2 regions of the Rossellomorea sp. ABR4_004 genome follow, and region 1 is predicted to be linked to the other one. Evidence: predicted binding sites of a transcription regulator. Region 1 holds the regulator's gene; the other holds the start of a gene.

Region 1 (4,433 bases):
GCCGGTTGCGAAAGTATTAGATGAGCAATTTGGAATTGAAAATGGTCTTATGACGACTGTCCATGCATACACAAATGACCAAAAAAATATTGATAATCCACATAAAGATTTGAGAAGAGCGAGAGCGTGCGGTCAATCGATCATCCCGACCACGACTGGTGCAGCAAAAGCATTATCATTGGTTCTGCCTCAATTAAGCGGCAAGCTTCACGGAATGGCATTACGTGTCCCTACACCCAATGTTTCACTAGTGGACCTGGTTGTGGATGTGAAAAGAGACGTAACAGTAGAAGAAATCAACGAAGCTTTCATTACGGCTTCAGTTAGTTCTTTACACGGAGTGCTGCAATTTACAACAGAACCTTTAGTTTCAATCGACTTTAATACAAATCCTCATTCAGCGATCATCGACGGATTATCCACGATGGTCATGGGAAATCGAAAAGTGAAGGTACTGGCCTGGTACGATAATGAGTGGGGCTACTCATGCCGCGTCGTCGACCTCGCTAAATTCGTTGCATCAAAAATGAACGCAAAACAAGAAGTCAACGTTTGAAAGAACCCAAATAAAAAATAAGCTGCATCCTTAGAACGTACCTTTTATGGTGCGTTCTTTTTCTTGTGAATTTTTTAAAGGGGCTTATCGTAAAATTTGTTCCTTTTACAAGCAGGTTTAGGGGTGCTTCTTTAGTAGAAAGTTTGTTTTAGGAACAACTTTCTGCCAAAGAGCTTTTGTGTCTATCTATCAAAAAGTATAGTTAGAAATAGTGTAGTATCACAGAGTGGATTGCAGCGGAAGGCACTTGACTCCTGCGGGAAATAGAGGAAAGGTCGAGACCCCGCAGGGCAAAGCCCGAGGAGGCTCGACTTCCTCCCCGCGGAAAGCAAGTGCCTGCAGCGGAAAGGAACGGTCCCCGTTTAGAGCATAAAATTACTACATTGTTGTTTATGTCAAAAAGTGAAAAGGATATTCGTATTATCCACTTGAAAAAAGTTTGAAAAAATTTATTGCAAAAGAGTTTTAAACAAAGTATACTATTTTTCGTGAACTTCTTATTAGCAAATGAATACTGATTTAGCTACTTAAAGGGTTAGGACCTCTTCGGACTAACTTTCCCCCGTGGTAGTTAAGATTTTGCCAAAGGACACGTTCATTTTGACGAAAAAAATTATGTCAAAGGGGGAAACACGAAAATGGAAACAATGGGTCGTCATGTAATCTCAGAATTATGGGGTTGCGATTTTGAAAAATTAAACGATGTAGTAGGAATTGAAAAAACATTCGTAGATGCTGCGCTTAAATCAGGTGCAGAGGTACGTGAGGTAGCTTTCCATAAATTTGCTCCTCAAGGTGTTAGTGGAGTTGTGATCATTTCAGAATCACATCTGACTATTCACAGTTTTCCTGAACATGGTTATGCCAGTATTGATGTATATACTTGCGGTGATTTAGATCCTAACATCGCTGCTGAATATATTGCAGATGCTCTTGGTGCTGACACACGTGAAACAATTGAATTGCCACGTGGAATGGGTCCGGTACAAGTGAAGAAGTCTCAGGCTCAAGCCCTTTAATCGAAGATAACTCAGAAGAGATGCGTATCAGATGCATCTCTTTTTTTATGCGTTTGTACAGGAATTGATTTTGAATTTTCATTCCTGTGGTTTTCGTGTAAAATAAGGGTAAATAAAGGGAGGAACTTTAAATGAGCGGAATACGTACTTTTTTTAAACGGTTTCAATCAGAATGTGAGACATCTGATCAGCACGAAGATAAAGACCTGAAATCACGCTATTATAAATCCATGCATCAAGGTGCATTTAATGCAGTATTAGAGTTATTCTCTTCCTCTGAGTATGAGGTGATTTCCCAGTCTAAGGACAGAGGTGAAATTACGGTCCGTAAAAATGGTACTCCCCAATTGTTTATTGTCGCAACGATCATCACGGTAAGGCCTTTTGAAACGGCAGTCGATTTCAAGATCAGTGCAGATAAAGGGAAAATCTTTGGTACATATACGGTTTTAAAAGCACAGATTAACCATTATTATCAAAAGCTTGATAGCGAATTGACCAAAGTGAAATAACGGTAAGTCCTTTATAAGCTTGTGTAAGTCGCAGCTTTTTAATATGATGAAAGTAATAGTATGTAATAACGGAGCTGATATTATGAAGTGCCCGTCTTGCCAGCATAATGGTACACGAGTAGTGGACTCCCGTCCTGCAGATGAAGGACGTTCAATCAGAAGAAGAAGAGAATGTGAAGAATGTAATTTCCGCTTCACAACCTTCGAGAAGGTTGAGGAGCTTCCTTTAATTGTGGTGAAAAAAGAAGGGGTAAGAGAAGAGTTTAGTCGAGAGAAGATCTTGAGGGGGTTGATCAAGGCTTGTGAGAAACGCCCGGTCCCTCTTGAGAGATTAGAAAAGATCTCAACGGATATTGAAAAGGAACTCCGTAGTCAAGGTGCTTCTGAAGTAGAGTCGGTTAAGATTGGTGAGATGGTCATGGATCAACTTGCTAAAGTAGATGAAGTTGCATACGTACGCTTTGCATCTGTGTATAGACAATTCAAGGATATCAATGTATTTATAGACGAACTGAAAGAATTAATAAAAAAAGAGTAGAAGAATGAGCTGAAGATGTAATTCTTTAGCTCTTTTCTCTTTATTTTTTTGAAAGGTAGAATCCAACTATGATGAAGAAGCATTGGAATGAAATACAACCAATCGATCACTACACGGTAGGGACAAATGGGATTCTTCAGGAATACGATCGGAAAATCATCACGTTTCTGTACCAGCCTTTAATTGGTTCGGTTTGTTACAGTCTTTATATGAGTTTATGGGGAGAAGTAGAAGAAAACAGGCTATGGTCCACACATTCTACCCATTATCACCTGATGAACGTTCTGTCTGTCAACCTTCAGGAAGTATATGAAGCGAGAATGAAGCTTGAAGGGATAGGGTTGTTAAAGGCATACGAAAAAAGGGATAACGAGGATCGGAGCTTTCTTTATGAACTGCAGCCTCCTCTTACCCCGCAGGAATTCTTTCATGATGGTATGTTAAATGTGTATCTTTACCGTAAAATCGGCAGAACTCATTATTTGCGTTTAAAGAAATTCTTCACCGACGAAACGGTAGATAAACAGCAACACGTAAACATCACACGATCCTTTCAAGATGTTTTCACATCGGAACAAATTAATTTTCTCCATCACGATGCTAATATGGATTCCGAGACAAAGTCTGGTGAACAATATATGAAATATGGGAAGAATGGTGGTCTTCCACTGGATGATATCGATTTTGATTTTCAGTTACTACTTGCAGGGTTATCTGAATCAATGGTTCCAAGAAAAGCCTTTACAACTGATGTAAAGGAAACGGTTCTGAAGCTGAGCTATCTGTACGGTATTGATCCCCTTCAAATGAAAAATATCGTCTTAAGTTCCCTGGATGCAGATGATACCATTGATATAGAGCTGCTGCGCAAAACCGCACGTGATTGGTATGGGGTTCAGACAGGTGATCAACTGCCAGATTTGACGACGAGAATAGAGACCAAGTCTCCTGTGAAATCGGATAAACCCCGCACGAAAGAAGAAGAGCTCATTGAATATTTGGAAACAACGTCGCCAAAGGATGTTCTATCTGACATATCAAACGGAGGTGCTCCTTCTAAGTCAGACCTTCAGGCTGTTGAAGAAGTGCTCATGTCACAGAAATTGCCGATTGGTGTCATGAATGTCCTGGTCCAATACGTTTTGCTGAAAACGGACATGAAGCTCACAAAAGGATATATGGAAAAAATCGCGTCCCATTGGTCGAGAAAAAAGGTGACGACTGCAAGTGAAGCCATGGAATTAGCGAAAAAAGAACACAAGCAGTATCTTGAGTGGGCTGAAGGGAAAAAGGAAAATAAAACGAATAGACGAAGAAAGCCGATTCGTACGGAAAAACTCCCGGATTGGTTCCAAGAGGGTGAAACCGAGAAAGAAAATGATTCTTCCCTTGATGGATATGATTTCGAAGCAGAAAAGAAGAAACTCGAAGAAGAGCTTAAAAATTTTCGGAAGTAGGTGAACGTAGCGGTGGAGAAAATAAATAACACCTTGAAAAGGTTGGCGGCTTCTGGTTCGTTTCAACAAAGATATGAGCAAATGAAAAAAGAGATACTTGAAAACAATGATGTAAAGGATTTTATTCGCAGGAATGAAGGCCGTGTAACAGGGGAAATGGTAAATGAGAGTCTGATGAAGTTATATGAATACATCTCTCAAAGTAAAGAATGTCGATACTGTCCTTCTTTACAGGAGTGTAAAAATATGATGGAAGGGTATGACCCTCACTTGGTGATCAGAGGAAACACCATCGACATCGATTACCATCGCTGCCCTCGAAAAGTCATTCACGATGAAAGAACGAGCGCC
Region 2 (4,433 bases), 390 kb from region 1:
CTCCGGCACTTGTTCCTGCGAGCCTTTTAAATTTGTAGCCCTTCTCCTCTAATGCTTGATATGCTCCGATTAACGCGAGCCCCTTTATGCCTCCACCTGAAAAAACACCATCGATGTCCAAAGGCCCCACTCCTTCAATGTCTATTACTACATCTTTAATTCACAATGAAGGGTTTTAGACTAAAAAAATAGGAAGGGAACAAGTCCCCTCCTATTTTTCTTCATTTATTATAGACCGCATTTCAGCTGTGCGCCGCAGTTTGTACAAGTATTACAGCCACCCATATCTTTTACCGTCCCTTTACGGCAGACCGGACACGTATTCCCGACTTCAGAACCTATGGTCACGTCAGTTGAACGTACGTCCTGAATCGTATCAAGTAATACGATCGGCTTTTTCGAGGTAGGAATGTCTTTTTGTTCCTGTTCGTCCTCGTCATCAAAGCTGTTTTCTTCTGCCTTGAGGGTAAGAACTTGTGAATCACGGCTTCCGTCAACGTAGACGGTTCCACCTTTTGCTCCCCCTTTATAAAGTCGCTCATACACTTTCTCTACTTGCTCGACCGTATATCCACGAGGGGCATTAACCGTTTTTGAAATTGAGCTGTCGATCCAATTCTGAATCACACATTGGACATCGGCATGTGCTTGTGGCGCCAGGCTCATGGAAGAAACAAACCATTCAGGAAGATTGTCAGCATCTGCATCCGGATTTCTGTTCAAGTAATCCTCTACAATATCCGCTTTCACTTCAATGAACTTACCAAGACGTCCACTTCTGTAATATGTGAATGAGAAATAAGGTTCAAGACCAGTAGATACTCCAACCATCGTACCTGTTGAACCTGTTGGGGCAACGGTCAATAGATGAGAGTTTCGAATCCCGAACTGTTGAATGTCTTTCCGAACATCCTCAGGCATTTTCTTCATAAAACCTGTTTCTACAAACGCTTTACGTAAAGCCTTCGTTTCATCGTCGGTACTTCCTGTAAGGAATGGGAAGCTTCCCTTTTCCTTGGATAATTCAACAGATGCACGATAGGCGGTTGTTGCGATGACTTCAAATACTTCATCCACAAGTCTGTTGCCTTCTTCAGAACCATATTCTTTTTCGCAATAGATCAACAAATCTGCAAGACCCATTACCCCAAGACCTACACGGCGCTCTCCAAGTGCCTGCTTTTTGTTTTCTTCAAGGAAGTACGGAGTCGCATCGATGACATTGTCCTGCATGCGCACACCCACTTCAACGGTACGCTTCAATTTTTCAAAATCAACAGATTTCGTCTCTTTATTGGCAAACTGAGCAAGGTTGACAGCTGCCAGGTTACACACGGAATATGGAGCAAGAGGCTGTTCACCACATGGGTTCGTAGCAACTACCTTTTGACCATATGCCTTCGCATTCGTCATGTCATTCGCGTTATCAATGAAGAAGATTCCAGGTTCCGCTGAGTAAGTTGCACAAACGTTGATAAGATTCCAAAGCTCTTTTGCCTTGATCTTACGGTAAGTGCGCACTTTGTAGCCCAGCTTTTCCCACTCACGGACATCACCTACGTTGTGCCATTCTTCATTATAGTACTTCATTTGCTCTTCGTTATAAGTTTCCACATCAGGGAAGCGCAGTTCATATTCACGATCGTTTTCAACAGCTTCCATAAAGTCGCTTGTCAGGCAAACCGAGATATTCGCACCTGTCAGGAATTCTGAATTATGGACGCTGTACGTTCCGCCTGTACGAAGCTTTTCTTCTGCATTCTTAAGGATTTTCGCATCAAATCCACCGTAGCCAGGGATTTGTCTATAATTAAGGATTCCTTGATACATCGCTTCCTCTTGTTCTGTCAGAGGTGTGAATTTCAACTTATCCTGTGCTGCTTTTTTAATGGTTTCATCTTCTGTATTTTCAAGAAGATAACGTAGGATACGCGGGTTTTGCATTTTAGATATGATGAATTCGATAATATCGGGATGCCAATCTGAAAGCATGATCATTTGTGCTCCACGTCTTGATCCACCCTGCTCAACCAAATGAGTCAATTTAGCGATGTCATCCAGCCAGGAAACCGACCCGGAGGATTTACCGTTTACACCTTTAGCCAGAGTATTTCGCGGACGAAGAGTCGATCCGTTCGTTCCGACCCCTCCGCCTCGGCTCATGATTTCCATCACCTGCTTGCGGTGTTCCGAAATTCCTTCACGAGAATCCTGTACGAAAGGCATCACGTAGCAGTTAAAGTACGTTACGTCCGTTCCGGCACCAGCCCCGTAAAGTACCCGGCCAGCAGGAACAAAATGAAGGTTCACTAACTCATGATAGAATTTTTCAAACCAAACTTGTCTCTTTTCAGGAGTTTCTTCCACTTCTGCCAAGCCTGTTGCGTTACGCTTCGCAATTTGTTCATAGTAGACTTCCAGTGGCTTTTCGATTACATCGAGTGTTCGTGAGACGATACCGGTTTCCATTTCTTCCGGCTTGTCGATGGCACTTCTGTACTCTTCTTCAATCCAAACATCTGCTTTCTTCGTTTCCCAGTCGATGCTCGAAATGTACCCTAATCCTCTTGCAGGGAATTTAGGATCTTCTTTGATGGTGAGGACCACGAAATCCCCTTCAGAAAGAGTGATTTTTTCCGTGTCTTTGAAAGAATAGCGATCAATCATGACAAGACGGGATACACCTTTGTGTGTAGTATTCATATCTGGGGTTATGGGATGTACTTGAGGAAATAATCCGATATCCTGATTTAATCTTTCGATGTTTAATTTCATTGTGTTTTTCGACGCAACAGTCATAAAGACAACTCCTTCTATCTCAAATCTTTCAATTGTATGTTGATTACTTTGATGTCTAATATCAAGTAATACGATATCATAGCTCTATTAGAAAAGCAATAAATAAACACAATATATAGTGTGTTAAAAATTATTCGACACACCACATATTGTGTTTCAGGTCAATAGGTCAATTGTTTGTCAAACGGATAATAAGCCAATAAAAATAGAAAACAGGAGGAAATTATAGAAAATCATATAAACCTCCGACCATTTCTATTAATTTAGAACTTGATATAAATCCAAGCCGCGTAATAGTTGGTAAAATAGGAAAAAAGCGACAAGCATCGCTTTTTTTCTACAAAAAAATTTTTATCGCTTAAAATTCCAGTCATCTGATTCGTATCGGGTCCTGGCAAGGTCCACAACATATTGTGTTTCCTCTTCAGAAAGTTCATATGGTTCCAGGTGGATATTCAATCCTTCTTCAAAACCTTTTTTGAACGCTTCCTTCGCCATATCCATGGTGACCGTTTCAGAACTGATTTCGTTCATCGCGACTGCCTTGCTTTTAAATGCCCGCTGCATACGCTCTTTCACCCTGTCCGATGGATAATTAAACAGGCTGAACAACTTATCCTCGTCAAGATCCAATAGAATGGAACCGTGTTGAAGGATGACGCCTTTCTGCCGCGTCTGGGCACTTCCAGCCACTTTTCTGCCTTCAACGACTAACTCGTACCAGCTTGGAGCATCAAAACAAACGGCCGAACGTGGATTTTTTAATCCTTCCCTCTCTTCTGCTGTTTTCGGAACAGCAAAGTAGGCTTCGAGTCCAAGTCCTTGAAATCCTTTTAAGATCCCTTCAGAAATCACTCGATATGCTTCCGTAACCGTTTTAGGCATCTCAGGGTGTTCTTCGGAAACAATGACACTGTACGTCAATTCATGCTCATGCAGAACCCCTCTGCCTCCCGTCGGTCTTCTGACAAAGCCCAGTCCGTGCTCTTTCACTGCATCAAGATTGATTTCCTTTTCTACCTTTTGAAAGTATCCGATCGAGAGCGTCGCGGGATCCCAGCCATAAAACCTGATCGTGGGAGGAATCTTCCCCTCGCTATGCCAATCCAATAGCGCCTCATCAAGTGCCATATTATAAGAAGGGGAACAATTCCCTGAGTCAATGAATCTCCATGTTTCTTTTTTCATGCATCATACCTCATTTACGTCTTCTCTTTAATATTATTTTGTTATGTAAAACATCAACTTCATTTAAGTCCGTTACTAGTCTATCAAATCCAAAAGAAAAAACAAAGAAAAACAGATTGGAAAGTGTTTGCTGTAAAATAATAAATTTGTTTTGATTCTCAGGGCTTTCATGAATATAATAGAAGTTAGCGCATTTGTAGAAAGGAGCATGAATGATGGAAGGATTATATATTCTTTTAGTCGTACTTGGTGGAATCATTGTTTATTCACTCTTTACGTTCTTCTATCAAAAGAGAATTGTGAATACTTTGACTGAAGAAGAATTTAGAGCAGGATATCGGAAAGCTCAGTTGATAGATGTTCGTGAAGCGAATGAATTTGATAACGGTCACGTACTTGGCGCACGAAATATCCCCCTCTCTCAAATTAAAATGAGACAAAAGGAA

The links. Region 1 encodes NrdR, which represses ribonucleotide reductase genes. Its sites were predicted from a motif close to AACACNATATATNGTGTT; they were not measured.
Region 2: ACXAF2_RS03685 (vitamin B12-dependent ribonucleotide reductase) is a predicted target of NrdR. The motif match lies at 2,905-2,922, and genes of this name have one in related genera.

Annotation. Positions count from the first base shown of each region.
Region 1 is NZ_JBSWVM010000001.1:1,061,229-1,065,661, reverse strand. Features, by position in the region: gene ACXAF2_RS05740 (glyceraldehyde-3-phosphate dehydrogenase) at 1-556, shown strand, start outside; gene speD (adenosylmethionine decarboxylase) at 1,195-1,575, shown strand; gene ACXAF2_RS05730 (cytosolic protein) at 1,707-2,087, shown strand; gene nrdR (transcriptional regulator NrdR) at 2,170-2,625, shown strand; gene ACXAF2_RS05720 (replication initiation and membrane attachment family protein) at 2,697-4,082, shown strand; gene dnaI (primosomal protein DnaI) at 4,095-4,433, shown strand, end outside.
Region 2 is NZ_JBSWVM010000001.1:670,607-675,039, forward strand. Features, by position in the region: gene ACXAF2_RS03680 (patatin-like phospholipase family protein) at 1-121, opposite strand, end outside; gene ACXAF2_RS03685 (vitamin B12-dependent ribonucleotide reductase) at 229-2,799, opposite strand; gene ACXAF2_RS03690 (lipoate--protein ligase family protein) at 3,151-3,987, opposite strand; gene ACXAF2_RS03695 (rhodanese-like domain-containing protein) at 4,203-4,433, shown strand, end outside.